DNA from 3 places in the Aequoribacter fuscus genome. Region 1 is predicted to be linked to each of the others. Evidence: predicted binding sites of a transcription regulator. Region 1 holds the regulator's gene; each other region holds the start of a gene.
The links. The regulator FNR, encoded in region 1, switches genes on or off when oxygen is low (the NO sensors DNR and NnrR bind a similar motif). The targets are predictions, from matches to a motif close to TTGATNNNNATCAA.

Region 1 (5,961 bases):
GCTACTGAGTAGTGCCCATAGCGCTCACTTTCTGCGCGTAGAGCGCGAATCATCTGAGAGTGGCAGGTATTGCAGCCCTCACGGATATAGATGTCGCGTCCCTCGAGCTGCAGGGCGGTTAAGGGCTTCAGACCGTCAACGGGTTCAGAGACTTGCTTCGAGAAAATCAGAGGCACTAGTTCAACTAGCGTGCCAAAACTGATCGCCACGATGGTCAAGATGATCATCAGGCTCACATTTTTTTCAATGACTTCATGCTTCATGATGATCTCCTTAAGCCGTCGCTGCTTGTGTGTCAGCTACCGTAACCTCGTCATTGCGAATGGTCATGTAGACGTTGTAGGCCATGAGTACCATGCCTGCGAAAAAGATAAATCCGCCGGCAAGTCGAACCATATAGCCGGGGTAGCTTGCGACAAGCGATTCAACGAAGGTGTAGGTTAGCGTGCCGTCTTGGTTGTAAGCGCGCCACATCAAGCCCTGCAATATACCGTTGACCCACATGGATGCGATGTAGAGCACGGTGCCAATCGTCGACATCCAGAAATGCGTGTTGATCAGGTCGATGCTGTACATTTTGCTTTTGCCAAAGAGCACGGGGATCAGGTGATACATCGAGCCGATGGAGATCATCGCTACCCAACCCAGTGCGCCAGAGTGCACATGTCCAATCGTCCAGTCGGTATAGTGGCTCAGTGAATTCACCGTTTTGATCGACATCATCGGACCCTCGAAGGTCGACATGCCGTAAAACGAAAGACTGACCACTAAAAAACGCAAGATAGGATCCGAACGCAATTTATGCCAGGCACCCGATAAGGTCATGATGCCATTAATCATTCCGCCCCAGCTCGGTGCCAGAAGAATAAGCGACATGACCATTCCCAAGCTTTGGGCCCAATCGGGCAGGGCTGTGTAATGCAGGTGGTGAGGGCCGGCCCAAATGTACACCGCAACCAAAGCCCAAAAATGCACAATGCTCAAGCGATACGAGTAAACAGGGCGTTCCGCTTGTTTGGGCACGAAGTAGTACATCATGCCCAAAAATCCGGCGGTCAAGAAGAAACCCACGGCGTTGTGACCGTACCACCACTGCACCATCGCATCAGCGGTGCCCGCGTACAGACTGTAAGCCGTGAAAAAATTCACCGGTAGAGCCGCACTGTTGACCACATGAAGCACGGCGACGGTAATGATAAAGGCGCCGAAGAACCAGTTGGCTACGTAAATATGGCTGACTTTGCGCTTGGCAATGGTTCCAAAAAATACGACCGCATAAGCCACCCAAACAATGGTGATCAGCACATCAATCGGCCAGATGAGCTCGGCATATTCTTTCGAAGAGGTGTAGCCTAAAGGCAAGCTGATTGCCGCGAGCAAAATAACGAGCTGCCAACCCCAAAAGGTAAATGCGGCCAGCCCATCGGAGATTAAGCGTGCTTGTGTTGTCCGTTGTACCACGTAATACGACGTGGCGAAGAGTGCGCAACCGCCAAACGCAAAGATCACAGCGTTGGTGTGTAAGGGACGCAGGCGTCCAAAACTAAACCACGGCTGTTCGAAGCTAAGGTCTGGCCAGACGAGCTGCGCTGCGATAATCACGCCGACGAGCATGCCGACAATACCCCACACAATTGTCATTACGGCAAACTGCCGCACAACTTTATAGTTGTAGACGGGGTGCTCAAGTTGTTCGTTTAATTCATTCATGATTTTCTTCCGTAGTCTTGGGCACTGTTAAGCGGAATGATCGGTAAATTCTGGAGCAAAGCCGTACTCCCACGCGAGGATGGTGACCACTAAAATGCCAACAAAAATAACCAGTGCAATGGCGATGATGGCACTAGAGAACAAAAAGCCACGCTCCTCTGGAATATTCATGACGATGGGAATACCGAGATACAGTAAATACGTTGACCACGAGAGTGCGACAACGCCGATGAGCAGGTCTAACCACAACAGAGGATGGAAGCCGACTAACCCGGCAACGAAGAGCGGTGAGCAGGTAAGTCCTGCAATCACAATGCCACGTGTGAGGGTGGAATTTGCGCCATACGTCGAGGACATCCAGTGAATGAAGTAGCCGATGATGGCAACTGAGCCAATCATTACGAGGTAGAACAGGAACGCAATCTCGGTGGCACTGCCCTCGGTCAGTCGAATGGCGTCGCCAGATGATCCCACTGTCCAGCCCACGCGGCTAGTACCGTAATACCACGCAACAGCGGGCAATATCGCCATAACAACAGGGAAAAGAGCCAGGGAATTAAAACTTGATCCCTGAAGCTGGGCGACGCGGCGCCAGGCCGTGTGCGGTTGTACCAGCAGGGCTAAGCCATGTTGAATCATGTGTGTTCTCCTTTATGAGTTTGCGCCCCAACACGCATTGGATATTTTATCGCGTCCCCAAATCATTACTTTGACTTGAGTCAAGTTGCGCTTAGCAGTGCCGCGATTAGGACGCTTCTTGGTGGCTAACTTTTGTGTGGGCGATTTCGGTTAATGCATCGAAATCTAGAATGGCGACTTCTTTATTATCGACCTGGAGTATCGACTTTTTTTGCAACCGACCGATGACTCGGCTCACGGTTTCAATGGTGAGCCCTAGATAATTTCCGATGTCGACCCGGGACATGGGCAGGCGAAATCGATTTGCGCTGAGTTGTCGACGGGCGTTGCGTGACGAGATGCTCAGCAGCAGTGCGGCAATACGCTCGTCTGCTGAATTTTTGCTGAGAAGGGTGATGAGCTGCTGGTCCTCGGTAATTTCACGGCTCATCAACTGGAAAAAGTGGCGTTGAAGATTGGGAATTTTAGCGCTCAATTCGCCAAGCGAATCAAAGGGGATTTCACAGACGGCGGAGGTTTCCAAGGCTTTCGCGGTAGAGGCGTGGATATTGCGACTAATACCATCCATGCCCAAGAGCTCGCCCGGAAAGTAGAATCCGGTAACCTGCTCGCGGCCATCATCGGTCGTCGCAAAGGCTTTGATACTGCCCGAGCGGACCGCGTAGATGGAATTGAAGACGTCGCCCTCGTGGAATAAGTACTCGTTTTTATGGATAGGCTTACTGCGCTGGACGATGGCATCTAGGGCATCAATATCTTTGCTTTCTAAAGACAGTGGCAGACAAAGTGTATTGAGTCTGCAATTGCTGCAATTGGTCTTGAAGTCGTGGTGGCAAGGTGCGTCACTCGCCAAGTGTATTTTTGTATCCATAAGAACCGCACCCCCCAATGGTGTCGTTCATTGTCCCTACAATAGTGTATTAGTTTAATCTAATATTGATTCTCTGGTCTGCCCCTGTGACAATTTGTCATACCGTCTTCGAATATTTTATGTCAACAGGCGTTCGCTCGAGCCAAGCGTCGAATACCATACACAAATTGCGTAAAAAATGTCGGCCAAGGGTTGTCAAACGGTAGCCAGAGTCCGTTTCGTTTATTAACCCATCCGCGATGAACTCTTGCAAGTCTTCAATTTCTTTTTTTAGATAGCGTTGGGCTTGATAACCGTACCGTTGACAGGTTTCCGAGAGCGAAAACTCAAGTTTACAGCAGATATCCATGATGATGTCTCGGCGCAAGAGGTCATCTTGAGTAAGTGTCAGCCCGCGGCTGATGGGCGACTCGTTAGCTTCAGTCTTCGCTAAATAGTCATCGAGGTTACGAGCGTTCTGCACGATCATGTCGCCGATCTGTGAAATGGCAGAGTGCCCGATGCCCATCATATCTTCGGCACTTTTGAGCGAATAACCCTGAAAGTTACGCAGCAGACGGCCCTCGCGTTGCGCCACCGACAACTCATCTGTCGTCTTGACGTAATGATCTAGACCTATTAGGACATACCCTGAATCCGCGAGCGTTGTATCGATCAGTCGCTGTAGTCGCAGTCGCTGAGTGGCGGAGGGTAGTGTTAGCCGGTCGATAGCACGTTGGGAGGTGAATCGATTGGGTAGATGAGCATAGTTATAGCAAGCAATCCGGTCGGGTCCGAGTCGAATGACCTTAGCAAGCGTTTTGCTGAAGCTCTGTTCGCTTTGATGAGGTAGCCCATAGATGAGGTCAAAAGACAATGACTTGAATCCGTGCTCGCGAATACTGTGGGTCAGATCGGCGACCATTTCGTAAGGCTGCACACGGTTAATGGCTTTCTGGACGAGGGGGTCGAAATCTTGAATCCCCAAGCTCAAGCGATTGAATCCGAGTCCTCGCAGCAGGGCTATTGTTTGTTTGCTCACGGTCCTTGGATCAATTTCGATGGAATATTCCCGATCCGGTGCGTCGGTTAATTGGTAGTTTCGAGCGATGAGGTGCATCAATTGGGTCAGCTCGGCATCGCTTAAATAGGTTGGGGTGCCACCACCCCAGTGTAGCTGAGTCACGAGACGCTGGTTTAAGCCCCAATCTCGATAGCGAGCAAGTTCTTTGTCGAGGGCGTTCAAATACTCTTGTCCAGCGCCGGGTGTTCGTGTGACCACCTTATTGCAGGCGCAGTAGTAGCAAATAGAGCGACAAAATGGGACATGAACGTACAGCGATAAGGGCAGATCGCGCTGATCGGCTTGCGCGCAGCGTGCCTCAAATTGATTGGTCGCGAAGGCCTCACTCAGGTGGGGAGCGGTGGGGTAAGATGTGTAGCGCGGCCCCGGCCTCTGGTATTTCGGTGCCAGACGCTCGATGTCAGCCTGAAGATGGGAGGCATTCTGGGACATGTGAGGCCCGCTTCTGTTGCACAAAGAAGCGAGTAGCTTATCGCAGTGTCGTCTTCGGTCGCTTGATTTGGGTCAAATCGCGCTCAATGCTTCAGTGTGTCAAGCTCGCGAGTGATCTGACTTAGGGGTTTGACGGCGGACCGCAAGGTCTCTTCTCCGCTCAGGCTTGAGCGCAAGAACTCGGGCACTGAGCTTGCGCCTTGTGGACTTAAAAATACCACTGGGCAACCCAACAAGCGCGCGCTATCGAGCTGCCGTAGCTGCTGTTCATTCGTGTCGCCGGCGTCGTCGACGGTAACCTCCAGAAGATCACAGGTCGCTGAGGTTAGACATCTGGGGTCTGCATTCATTACGTTGCTGCCGATAATTCGGCAACCGATATCTGAGAGTATTTGAGTGAATTCTTGCAGTGATTCGACCGAGGCTAGGGAGTTGTTCAAGTCTACGCGAAAGTACAGTTTATTGGTGCCAACACCATACTCCGATATGTCGTCGAGTAAAGCATCGCAAAAGGCAAGCTCATTGAGGCTAGTACTGGCGATATCGATAACGCAGTTTGGTATTTCTCGCTCCTGCTCAGCTAGGGACTGCAACCAAGCAAATACTGCCTGTATGCGCCAACGGTCTATCGCAGGATGGAGTTCGTTGCGGTAAGTGGTGTAGGGCGATTGAATTTCTTCGCCGGTTTCAAGGTCTTGCAGCCGGAACTCAATGCGCCTCTCGACGACTTCACTGTGGTAATGGGTCCAGTGCAAGTGGAACGCAAATAATGCGATGGCAGTATGGTCGAAATTGGCCCTGAGGTGTTCATTGTCGGTCAGACCGTCACGTCCCAGATTCGAGAGCGCGAGCGCCGACTCCGCGGAGGCCGCGGCAAGTGTGTTCAGAGTGCTGGTTGCTTCATCGCCCCCGGTCAGAGCGGTATCGATTTGGAGCGTTTTCCACTGCACTTCCAATGGCAGCATTTCGTCGCCGGTGGCGACGGTGAGTTGATTCAGGCTGCGAGTTAGGGCTTTCAGCCGCTTACGCAGACTGACGTCCGACTCTCCGAAGAAAATCACAGCAATCTTGGCGGTAGCAAAGTGGCCTAATATTTGTTCATCCGCTAGGTGGCTGGTCAGTGCATCGATCAGTGTGTTGTCGTAGGCTTCTACGATCACCTTGTCATAGAGGGCCGCGACGAGATCAATGTTATTCGCTGCGAACAAAGCTAAGTGCATCGATTGACGCTGTTCCATTGCTTGCT
Region 2 (5,961 bases), 280 kb from region 1:
GCTCGAAGAACTCAAGACCCTGAAAGCCCGAGAGCGCCGACCTGAATTACGCCCTGATAATGTGGCGATGAACGACCAGGACACAATTCTCACCCTTGACGAAGTCATTGCAATTGCGAAAACAGCAAGCATAAAAATGGGAAGAACGATTGGGATTTACCCTGAGCTCAAGCACCCGCACTATCACGAATCGCTGGGGTTCGACATGGTCGATACCCTGCTCACAAGCCTGGATCAGGCCGGCTGGAATCACCGTGACGCACCGGTCTATGTCCAGTGCTTTTGGCCCCAGCCTCTTATGGAAATCGCCACTAAAAGTACGGTAAAACGTATTTTTCTCGCGACTCGATGGCAGCCTGACGAGACAGTTATGGCCCGTTATGGACTCGATTATTGGCCAGACTTACAGTCCCAATCTGGCCTGCAAGCCCTTAGCCAATTTGCCGATGGCATTGGGCCGTCGGTAGATCTACTCATCGACCGGGCAGCTGATGGCACCATAGCGCCCAGCACACTATTACAGAATGCAAAACAAGAAGGCCTGAAACTTCACCCTTGGGGTGTTAATGCTGAGCCGAGTTTACTGCCCACATTTATCCAGTCCAATCCAACGGTCGAGGCTTGGAACGGTGTTGATGAACGAGCAGCGATAAACTGGTATCAGATGGTATTTGAGCTAGGCGTTGACGGTATGTTTACCGACTACCCTGACCTCAGTATTCGCGCACGATCAAACCTAGTATCGAGCGACTCACCCTAAGTAAAAAAGGCCGATGAGCTATTCATCGGCCTTCAAGATCCGGCGGGCTCAACGCACGCCCTCGCTGCCTAAGTTGCTTTACTGCTCAAAGACCTTTTTACCCCGTGCCCAGGTCTGCAGCACCGCTATATCTTTTAAAGCGGTCGCGTTTTCGGCCAAGGGGTCTTCTGACAGCACGACCATATCAGCTTGCTTACCCGGTGTTAACGAGCCCTTGATATCCTCTTCAAAGTACTGGTATGCGCCACCCTGTGTCATCGCGTACAAAACCTCCCTGGCTGATGCTCGCTGATCTGCGCCCAGCACAAAACCGCTGCGGGTCTGACGCTCCACCCCGGTCCACCACAAACGCATCATGTTGGGTGGTACGACGGGGGAATCGTTATGCACCGTGTAGTGGATCCCGAGATCTTGGGAACTCTTCAAGGGACTGATGTGCAAGGCACGCTCGTCACCAAAGCTAATGCGGTGCCAGTCACCCCAGAAAAAGGTATGCGCCACAAAGTACGAAGGCACTAGCCCCAGGCGCTTGTACTCTGCCAAATGGTCAGGTCGCGTGAGCTGTGCGTGAATGACCACACTACGACGATCGTCGTCTGCCGTAATGCCCGCATCGTCGTGAGCCGTAATGACCATATCAATCGCCGCATCACCGTTGGCGTGCGTGATAAAAGGCACTTTATTCTTGAGTAGAATCTGAGCACGCTGCTCGTAAGCTTCCAAAGGAATATTCGGGTATGCCACGTAGTGTTTTGGGTGCGGCACACCTTCTGGCGGCTCGTCGTAGGGCTCGCGCATATAGGCCGTTCGACCTTGCGGCGACCCATCCAACATAAATTTGACACCGCCCACTCGGATACCATCTTTGTATTGGGTCTGATAATCAAAGTTCTCTAGAGCCTCGCTCTCCAAACCGTTACCAATTGGGAACGCAACCAAATCGACGGGCAGTGGTTTCTGAGCAGCAACGGCGCGCAGCTTGCCAACCAACGTGGGGTTGGCCCCGCCCTCTTGCACGGTGGTTAACCCGTTTTTGACGTGCTCGTACACCGCGCGATCCACTAACTCGCTGAAGCCGTCTAACTCATCACTCGAAATGCTCGCCAAGCTCGAGCGAATTTTGTAGGTCGCAGACTCCTCCAGCACCCCATTGGGCGTTTTGCCGTCGGCCTCACGCCGAATGACACCGCCTGGGGGATTCTGCGTTTCTACCGTAATACCAGCCCGATCCAGCGCTTTGGTGTTGGCACTGGCTAGGTGGCCTGATACGTGAGTAATCACGATCGGGATATTCGTCGAGACTTCGTCCAAGTCATGACGCGTCGGATGCCGACCTTCTGCTAGCAAGGAATCATCGTAACCGAATCCGTAGATCCACTGGTCTTCTTCGAGGTCACGCTCAGCAATGAAATCGCGAATGGCTTGCTGTAACGAGGCAATATCGGTCACTGGACCTACAGGGGGCGGGTTTAAGTTGACCATATCGGCCATCGCGCCCACGAAACTGAAGTGTCCATGTGCGTCAATAAAGCCAGGAACTAAGGCTTTATCGCCAAGCTGTATGACCTCTGTTGATTCTCCAATGTGTGCGGTCGCGGCTTGCCGAGATCCAACCACGAGAATCTTGCCATCTTTAACCGCCACCGCTTCAGCGCCCTCAGTCGCCTCATCCATTGTAATGATGTTGCTACCCATAAATACTGTATCAGCAACGACCGCAGGCTCGATAGCGTCTTTACTGCAGCCCGTCAACGTTAGGATAAGCGCGGCGAGCAAACTCATGTATTTCATAATCTTCCCCTTTTTTCTTGATCAGATCCTAACACAGCACGGGCGCAGTGCATCTAGGTCCAGTTGTACTATGAGCGAGGTGCCAGCGTCACATTGACTGACGCTTCAATCGACAACGGTTCAACATCTGGAAGAATCACGTACAATGCCGGCACTGAGTAAAGGGAGCAAATAACGTGAGATTAGTGTCTTGGAACGTCAATGGTATTCGAGCCGTTACCAAAAAGGATTTTTTCGAGTCATTTGAGCGCATGGCACCCGATGTGCTTTGCCTGCAAGAGACCAAAGCGCAAGATGACCAGGTGCTTGAGGCACTAACAGAACTCGATCCAGCTTACAAAGTGTTCAGCAATTCAGCTGAGAAAAAGGGCTACTCTGGCACAGCCATTATTACTCGCGTTGAGCCCATTAGCGTAACAGCCGACATGGGCATGCCCGAGCATGATACCGAGGGGCGCGTTTTGTGCGCCGAATTCGAGACCTTCTACCTAGTCACCGTCTACACCCCGAATTCAGGTAGCGAATTGAAGCGCCTAGACTACCGTCAAAGCTGGGATAAAGACTTCGCAGACTATTTAAAGACCCTCGAGCAAACCAAACCGGTCGTTGTGTGTGGTGACCTGAATGTTGCTCATCAAGATATCGATCTTGCTCGCCCCAAACAAAACTACAACAAAAGCGCCGGTTACATGCAGGCAGAGATTGATGGCTTTGACCGTTTGGTCGATTTGGGATTTGTGGATACCTACCGACACTTTAACCCGAATACGGCTAAATATTCTTGGTGGAGTTATCGCGCCGGCGCCCGCGAAAAGAATATCGGGTGGAGAATTGATTACTTTCTGGTCACGCCCGAGCTCACATCGAGTTTGACCGGTGCCGAAATCTACAACGATGTCTATGGATCTGATCATTGCCCGGTTGGCATCGACATTAGCGCGACCTGAGAGTCTTGTAACCGCAACCCAACGACGTCTATCGATCAAGTGGCGTGAGCGTAGCCCGGACATATTGCTTCGAATCAAACCTTAGCTCATAACCAGCTTACGATTTGTTCACACAGCGAGTCTCTGCAGCGTTTTAGGGGTACAATGGCAGACAGGATTTCACTGACGGCGAGGACAACATGCAAACACCGATTACTCTGGGCGAATTCATCATCGAAAGCCAAGCCGAATATCCAGAGGCGACCGGTGCCTTGACCTCTTTGTTCTCGTCGCTTCGCTTGGCCGCCAAAGTAGTCAACCGCGAAATTAACAAGGCGGGCTTAGTCGACATTGTTGGCGCGGCAGGCAACGAAAACGCGCAAGGCGAACAGCAGCAAAAACTGGATGTCTTCGCCAACGACAAATTCAAAACCGCACTCGCAGCACGCGGTGTGGCCTGCGGCATAGCCTCCGAAGAAGAAGACAACTACGTGACCTTCGACGAGGGCCACAACAAAGACGCCGATTACGTGGTGTTGATGGACCCTCTGGACGGCTCATCTAACATTGATGTGAACGTCTCTGTCGGTACGATCTTCTCGATCTATCGCCGTGTTTCACCCGTAGGCTCGCCCGTTACCCTGGAAGACTTTTGCCAGCCCGGTAAAGACCAAGTAGCTGCGGGTTACATTATTTATGGCTCATCGACCATGATGGTCTATTCCACGGGCAACGGTGTGAACGGATTCACCTTCGACCCTAGTTTGGGTGTGTTTTATTTATCACACCCCAAAATGACGACCCCGACTTCAGGCAAAACGTACTCTGTTAACGAGGGCAACTACGTTCGCTTTCCGCAGGGCGTCAAAAAGTACATCAAATACTGCCAGGAAGAAAACGCAGAAACTAACCGCCCTTATACGTCCCGCTACATCGGCTCTTTGGTGTCAGACTTCCACCGCAACTTGATCACCGGCGGTATCTATATGTACCCGAGCTCCAGCCGTTACCCCAATGGCAAGCTGCGCTTGCTGTACGAGTGCAATCCCATCGCTTTTCTCGCCGAACAAGCCGGTGGTAAGGCCATTGCGGGCGCGGGTCAGCGCATCTTGGACATTAGGCCAACTGAACTGCATCAGCGTGTCCCCTTCTTTGTGGGCTCGGCCAATATGGTGGACAAGCTCGAGGACTTTCTTTCCGAGTAATTCGCGAGCCGCAACGCGGCGAGGCTGTGAACGACGCTCAGCTGCGCTGAGCGGCCGGCTTAGTCCGGCCAGATTTGACGAGGCGTATGCCGATGGCAAATCTGTTACTAAAGAAAATAAACAGAAGATGGTGCCCGGGGCTGGGTGAACAGGGAATTCGAGCCGCAACGCGGCGAGCCTGTGAACGACGCTCAGCTGTGCTGAGCGGCCGGCTTAGTCCGGCTGGTTTTGGCAAGGCTTTGCCGCAGCCAAAAGCATAAAACAATAAATTAAAAAGGAGATGGTGCCCGGGGCCGGACTTGAACCGGCACGCTGTTGCCAGCGAGGGATTTTAAGTCCCTTGTGTCTACCAATTTCACCACCCGGGCAGCGAAGGCGCGCATAATAGCACAGCCTTGGGGATTTTTGGCAAGCGAATCACATTTTTATCGGGCTTTTTCTTAGTTCGGGTCGTGGTACACTCGCCACATCAAATAAGGAGAACCCCATGGCTGCAGCGCGCGGACAATTTAACTCTCGTATCGGTTTCATTATGGCGGCGGCAGGCAGTGCTGTAGGGCTTGGGAATATTTGGGGATTCCCAACGCAAGCGGCCAGTAACGGGGGCGCGGCCTTTTTAATCGTCTACTTAATATTAGCCTTTTGCCTGGCGTATCCCGCCCTGATGGCGGAGCTTATTATCGGCCGCCACGCTCACGCCAATGCCTCTAAAGCGCTCGAGCAAATTGCGCCGAACCGCCCCACTGCTATGTTGGGCCATGGCGTAGGTCTCGCAGGGTTAATTGTGGCTTCGCTGATCCTAAGTTTCTATGCCATTGTCGCTGGATGGATGATCGGCTTTGGGCTCGCTGCGCTTCTAAAACTGGTCGGTTTCGGGGACGCCGCGCTGTGGCTAGAGAGTTTCTCAACGGCGCGCAACATTGGATTGATGAGCGTCTTTATGGTGCTGACAATCGGCATCATTACCCAAGGCGTGCACGGCGGGATCGAACGCTGGTCCGAACGGCTCATGCCAATGCTTCTGCTCTCACTCGTGGGCCTAACACTCTACGTATTGACATTGCCGGGCGCCACCGAGGGTTTACGCGTTTACTTGCTGCCCGACTTCTCTAAAGCGGTATCACCCGATTTGGTCATAAAAGCATTGGGGGCGGCGTTTTTCTCGCTTTCCTTGGGCGTGGGTACCATGTTGATCTACGGGTCCTATATCAGCGATGACGAGCACCTTCCGTCGCTGGGCGGTTGGGTCACTCTAAGCGACGTCTCTATCGCGGTATTA
Region 3 (5,961 bases), 590 kb from region 1:
TCCCTACAACACGGTAAACACCAATATCGATTCTTACGGATTGTTGAATGCCCGCTTGGACTGGGAAGGTGAAATCGGTTCGCAAGACGTCCGTATTGGCGTTTGGAGCAAGAACCTAACTGACGAAGAATATCGCATGAATGGTATTGAATGGGGCTTACTCACGACCATGCAATACGGCGACCCAGAACTTTGGGGCATTGACGTCACCGTTTCGTTCTAAGGGGACCTAAAAATCATAACCCCGGCGTCGGCTATCGGCTCCGGGGTTTTTTATTGATATCGATATGAAAATTTTATACCTAAGCGGACGCGGCGGCGAGCTTGACCAAGGCCTCGGTCGCCACCTGCAATCTCGCGCTACCGAGTTCGGCGGTGTCGCCTTCAACGATGCAACCCTCTCACACAGTTTCGGCGGTCAGATCACAGCAGTGCAGCAACTGCTTCACGATAGTGCTTGCGACAATACTTACCTAATCGCCAATTCCTATGGCTGCTATGTGCTCCTGCATGCATTGATTGATCAACCTTTGATGACCACGACAAAAGTGCTGCTACTGTCACCCTTGCTTGGGCGCACACACTTACGTGCCCAAGGTTTTAGCTCGCGGCCACCGCGCCTTAAGCGCTTAGACGCTGCCCTCAATCAGGGGCTGATCATAAAGCCACACTACCTAGCTTTGATCGCCGGCGTAGATGACCCTATTTGTGAGCCAGCAGAGCTACAAAACATCGCGGGGCTCTTGCAAGCAGATCGCTGGAAGATTCTACCGAAACAGGGTCATATGATAGACCACGATGTCATGAACACCGTGCTGACTGAGTTCTTCGCCACGTAACAAGCAACTCAATAAAGCAATACCAAACGAATGCGCGACAGCAAGACTTCAGCTCGATCTGACCCCCAACCACGCCTTGGCGCGCGCCGTTTGCGTTTTGGTCGCCTTCATAACCGACAAGTCATTCGCCGCCTTTCCGTGCTCACCAATTAAAGCAATCTGCTCGTAATACCAATATTGGGTCGCGAAAGCACCGATGGTTCTAAACAGTTTTAGGTGATTCAGAAAGCCGAGCCAAGCAGGTAGCAATGACAGCTGTTTTTCATAGCGCGGCAACTCTACTTCGCCGGCCAATAAACGTTTAGGAGCGTCAGTCATTACACACATCGGCCGACCAATACCAATAACATCTGCACCACCTTCATTCAGCGCTTCTTCCATAGCATCGCGTCGACGTAGCCCTCCAGTCACCATCAGAGGCACTGTTAATGTCTCACGCATGGCTTTAGTGAAGTCGACGAAGTACGCTTCGCGAGCTAATGTAGACGCCGCGACTGCTTGCTCCTCGACCGGTTCGACACCTTCCAAATCGAGCAACTTGGGTTGTTCATACGTACCTCCCGATACCTCAATCAAATCAATGCCCGCCTCTTGCAGCCAGGTGGCGACTTGTAGACTCTCGTTGAAATCGAAGCCGCCTTTTTGAAAGTCGGCACTGTTGAGCTTAACGGCAACTGGAAAATCAGCTCCTACAATCTCACGTACTGCATGATAGACTTCAAGCAATAAGCGAGCCCGATTCTCGAGCGAACCTCCATATTGGTCCTCACGCTGATTACTCCTGGGGCTTAAAAATTGAGACAGCAGATAGCCGTGCGCGGCGTGCAGTTGCACTCCAGTAAAACCGGCCTCTTTGAGTGTGGCCGCGCAGTGTGCAAAGCCTTGAATAATGTTGGCGATCTCGGCCTCTGTTAACGCCTCGGGCTCACCGAATTGACCGCCCGGCAAGCCCAATTTTACCGCCGATGGTGCCTTGGGGTGAGCATTCACAATCTTCTGCGTTTGACGTCCCGCATGGCTAATTTGCGCCCAAAACTGATTACCATTTCGGGTAGCCGCCTTTGCCCATGACGCTAACGCATCGCGCTTTTTATCAGACAGCTGACGATCGACGATAACATTCCCTGGACGCTCTAGATGATCGCGATCGATAATCACATTCCCAGACAACAGTAACCCCGCACCACCGTCAGACCATATACCGTAAAGATTTTCGAGAGCTGGCGTCGCGCAACCATCGGGAGCAGCTAAACCCTCTGTCATAGCCGCTTTACAAATTCTATTGGGTAGCGATACGCCGCAGGGCAACACTAAAGGATCACTCAAAGAGATAGACATAGACTTACCTTCGTTTACTTGTTATTCGGGTTGTTAAGATGTTCGCATCGCTTGGTATTCACCAGCGGGTTGATCTTCGTCAGAGATCTTTTACCATGCTCACGTTAAGATGGCACGAGCACGCTCACAAGGGTCTATTTATGACAAGGTTAACACTCGCGCGCACCGTATTGGCGATTTGGGTCTTTGGCCTCACGACGCTGGATGTCTCGGCTGGGCAGGACGAAGCTCAAAAAGCCCTGACAGAAGAGGCGAGGCAATTGGTCGCTCGCTTTGCAGGCCAATTAAAGCCACAACTCAAGCAGGCGCTGCAATCCGGCGGACCGTCCGCAGCAATCAGCGTATGCGCTGAGGTCGCGCCAGCAATCGCCGAAAGCTTAAGTCTCGAGAGCGGCTGGAGTATTCGACGAGCCAGCGATAAGAACCGTAACCCGGCTGCCGTACCCGACAGCTGGGAGCAAACTCGTATCGATGCATTTAAGGCAGAAGTGCTTGCGAATGAAACGCTGGGCTTAGAATATTCAGAACAAACCGAAGAAGGCTTTCGTTACGCCAAGGCGCAGTTGACTGAGAGTCTTTGCTTGATGTGCCACGGTACACAATTAGCCGATAGTACCCTAAAAGCACTGGGCGCGTTCTACCCCAACGATCGCGCGCAAGGCTACGAGCTAGGTGAAGTTCGCGGCATTTTTAGCTTGGTGAAACCTGCGAAAGACCAGTAATACGAGGACCTTATGCGTCGAGCCAATAAACTGGATCGCCAAGCCTCACAATGGCGCCTAGCTCGACGCGGCAGCAGACTCCCCCACGCCAATTTGACGCTAGGGCGGTTCGCAAACCCTGAGCGGCGGCATCCATCCGATGACAGGGGTCGCATTCATACGATACTCGCAGGCGAGCCTCCCCAACCGCCAGCACCCTCCCCACATCTTGTGGTCCGAACGTAATACTATCGACTAAGAGATTGGCGCGACGGGTGGTCCAGTCAAGATCACGCCCTACCGCGGCGCAGGCTTGCTGCCACTGAATGGCACTCAGAACCGTTATTTGGCGACGCCCTGGTTTGCCGCGGCAATCGCCCGACAAACCGTGCTCAATGCTAAGCACACCTTGACGAAGTGGTTCCATCAAAGCTCTCGGGCGGACTCGACGCGCTATGCCTGAAACTTGAGCTAATGCGTTCACAGATCGATTATCGCTCGTAGATTTTGGCAAGCGCGTCAATGAATCGAGGCACATCCGCTTCAGCCAGACGATTGATGCCTGCCGCTGCCGCCCGACCACCGCCGGTTGGAAACTGACGGACTAAAGTATCCGCACCTTCACGTCGATTAAGCGGCGCGCGCACACTCACTAACGAATGATCGTCACCTAAATCCGTCAATATCGCATGCGCTCGATCGGGGTTATCTTCGACCAAGCTATTGCTAAACACCCCGCTCACTCGACGAGCCCACGCCGCATTGGGCAAGCGATAAATGGCGTAATCCTCGGTGGCAGTTTCGGGCACGAGTGCCGCGGCTTCGGACATATCGGACTCGTAACCCGCCGCTAGCGTATCGAAAACCATCTTTTGCTCATTAACAAACGCCATTGGAGAATGACACTGCACAACGGCGCGATATAAATCTGCCGGGTGATAGTACAAATCCTCTAAGCTCGGCCCGTAGCCATTATAATTTAGATACAAACCTAAACGCTCATAAAGATCCAACGCATCATCGCTCAAGTTCAAGGTCTTGCCTAAAGCCTGCGCGCTTTTGTGCAGGTTATCACCAAAGGCGCCGACCACGGCCCAATCTGCGAAGGCCCCTTTAAGCACCCCATTAATAAGCAGAGCGGTACAGACCTCCGGTGCGGTGTTAATTACCGTCGTTAAATTCTCGTGGTCTGGGATCTCACCCGCAAAATGATGATCGCAATAGAACACTTTCGAACCAAGGGCAAGCAGACGCTCTACGTCACCTCGATTTTTGTCAAAAGAAATATCGAGAGCCGTTACCTCGTGTTGGGCGTCGTTGGGTACCTGTGACACCAACGCGATATCTCGTTTGACACCCGTCACCAGGTGACTATCAGCAGGATGTGCAAGACGCCATTGCGCCAGTGCGCAGATGCCATCCGCATCACCATTGAATACATCGTACTTGGCCACTCAATCTCCTCTTTACACTACCGTTAAAGACAAGCGCACAGCATAGGGATTTGACCACCAAAGTCAAAGTAAAGTGGCGCGATCCAGAGACCGCGCCATAGACCTAACGAAGTACTAGGCGGTCTCGATTGCGCTCCAAAATAGACACCCCAATACCCTTCACCTCAGTTAATTCATCCAGGCTAGCAAAGGGTCCATACTGCGTCCGATATGAGACAATCGCACGGGCTTTCGAGATACCCACACCTTTCATCACAGTCGCCAAGGTTTCCGCATCGGCAGAGTTCAAATCCACCTGGGTGACTTCCGCTACTTGCGGCTCAGAATCCTGAGCCAACAAGGGTAGCGCCGTCAAACTCATGGCAGCAACGGTAAGTAAGGCCAGAAAGGCGCGGCTTACATTGAGTGATAACATCCTGTTCATCATAATTCTCCTGTTGTAGTGCGCTTCATTGCGCCCTTGCAACATAAAAAATCATCGAGCGATTGCCAAGAAATTGACGCGCTAAGATGAACAATGACTCAAAAAGATGCTTAAAGCCCTAGGCTCGTATAAATGCTGTTCAAAGTCGCAATCGGATCGGCGGATTGGGTGATAGGTCGACCGATCACCATGTAATCCACGCCGTTTACAACGGCTTGCTCGGGCGTCATAACGCGAGTCTGATCACCAAGATCCGCGCCGAGGGGGCGAATGCCCGGCGTAACGGTCAAAAAGGAGCCTCCACAAACACTCTTGACTAAAGGGGCCTCTAAGGCAGAGCACACAACACCATCGACCCCACAATCAACAGACAGTGCGGCTAGTCGCTGAACCTGTTCTTGTGCGCTGCCGGCAATACCCACCTCTGCGAGCTCCTCATCCGATAAACTCGTCAAGACCGTCACCGCGGTCAATAGTGGACGCTGTTGATAGGCCGCCAAAGCGTCAGCTGAAGCGGTCAGCATCTTACGCCCACCACTGGCGTGTACATTAACCATCCACACACCCAGGTCCGCAGCGACCCGAAGCGCTGCGGCCACGGTGTTTGGAATATCATGAAACTTAAGGTCCAAAAAGATTTCAAAGCCGCGTTCTTGCAATGTCTCGACCCACATAGGTCCATAGTGAGTGAACATCTCTTTACCCACTTTCAGGCGACAAAGCGCGGGATCCAGCTGATCAACCAAAGAGAGACAAGTGGCCTGAGAGGAAAAATCAAGGGCCACGATAATGGGTTTAGTGTTTGCGCTACTCATGTATTAATGGTCTTCTTCAATCCGATGGGCTTGATCGAGCCCCAGAATTTACAGCCGGGACAAAACCAATGCAGATGCTGTCCTCTAAAACCACAATGCTGACAGCGATACGCGGGACTGGTCTCGGTAAGCTGCCGCATCAAGGTCATGGCGACTTCAAGTTTGGACGCCAGCTGAGAACGACTCTCCTCAAGTTGCCACAGCATTAAGCGGTACAAACCTCGCAACGAGGCTGCATCTCGCATGGCATCGGTCAAGAAAATCGCCGCAGCCTCGGCGCCCTCGTTATCTTTGATATGATCCGCCAAAGCAATCATTAAACCCGGCGTTGGGTACTTTTCCAGGCTTTGGCGCAAGAAATCACCAAAACGCTCAGACTGCCCCAAGGCC

Region 2: fbp (class 1 fructose-bisphosphatase) is a predicted target of FNR. The motif match lies at 3,563-3,576, and genes of this name have one in related genera.
Region 3: EYZ66_RS10270 (Tll0287-like domain-containing protein) is a predicted target of FNR. The motif match lies at 2,247-2,260, and genes of this name have one in related genera.

Annotation. Positions count from the first base shown of each region.
Region 1 covers NZ_CP036423.1:1,712,170-1,718,130, reverse strand. Annotated here, with positions in the region: gene ccoO (cytochrome-c oxidase, cbb3-type subunit II) at 1-263, opposite strand, end outside; gene ccoN (cytochrome-c oxidase, cbb3-type subunit I) at 274-1,710, opposite strand; gene EYZ66_RS07740 (Yip1 family protein) at 1,738-2,349, opposite strand; gene fnr (fumarate/nitrate reduction transcriptional regulator Fnr) at 2,456-3,220, opposite strand; gene hemN (oxygen-independent coproporphyrinogen III oxidase) at 3,318-4,715, opposite strand; gene EYZ66_RS07725 (DUF1631 family protein) at 4,799-5,961, opposite strand, start outside.
Region 2 covers NZ_CP036423.1:1,433,231-1,439,191, reverse strand. Annotated here, with positions in the region: gene EYZ66_RS06460 (glycerophosphodiester phosphodiesterase family protein) at 1-760, shown strand, start outside; gene EYZ66_RS06455 (amidohydrolase) at 839-2,551, opposite strand; gene EYZ66_RS06450 (exodeoxyribonuclease III) at 2,728-3,498, shown strand; gene fbp (class 1 fructose-bisphosphatase) at 3,678-4,682, shown strand; tRNA gene EYZ66_RS06440 (tRNA-Leu) at 4,964-5,050, opposite strand; gene EYZ66_RS06435 (sodium-dependent transporter) at 5,170-5,961, shown strand, end outside.
Region 3 covers NZ_CP036423.1:2,299,332-2,305,292, forward strand. Annotated here, with positions in the region: gene EYZ66_RS10255 (TonB-dependent receptor) at 1-223, shown strand, start outside; gene EYZ66_RS10260 (alpha/beta fold hydrolase) at 288-839, shown strand; gene EYZ66_RS10265 (NADH:flavin oxidoreductase/NADH oxidase family protein) at 888-2,177, opposite strand; gene EYZ66_RS10270 (Tll0287-like domain-containing protein) at 2,318-2,899, shown strand; gene EYZ66_RS10275 (MOSC domain-containing protein) at 2,910-3,305, opposite strand; gene EYZ66_RS10280 (hypothetical protein) at 3,370-4,332, opposite strand; gene EYZ66_RS10285 (ComEA family DNA-binding protein) at 4,436-4,759, opposite strand; gene pyrF (orotidine-5'-phosphate decarboxylase) at 4,867-5,571, opposite strand; gene lapB (lipopolysaccharide assembly protein LapB) at 5,568-5,961, opposite strand, start outside.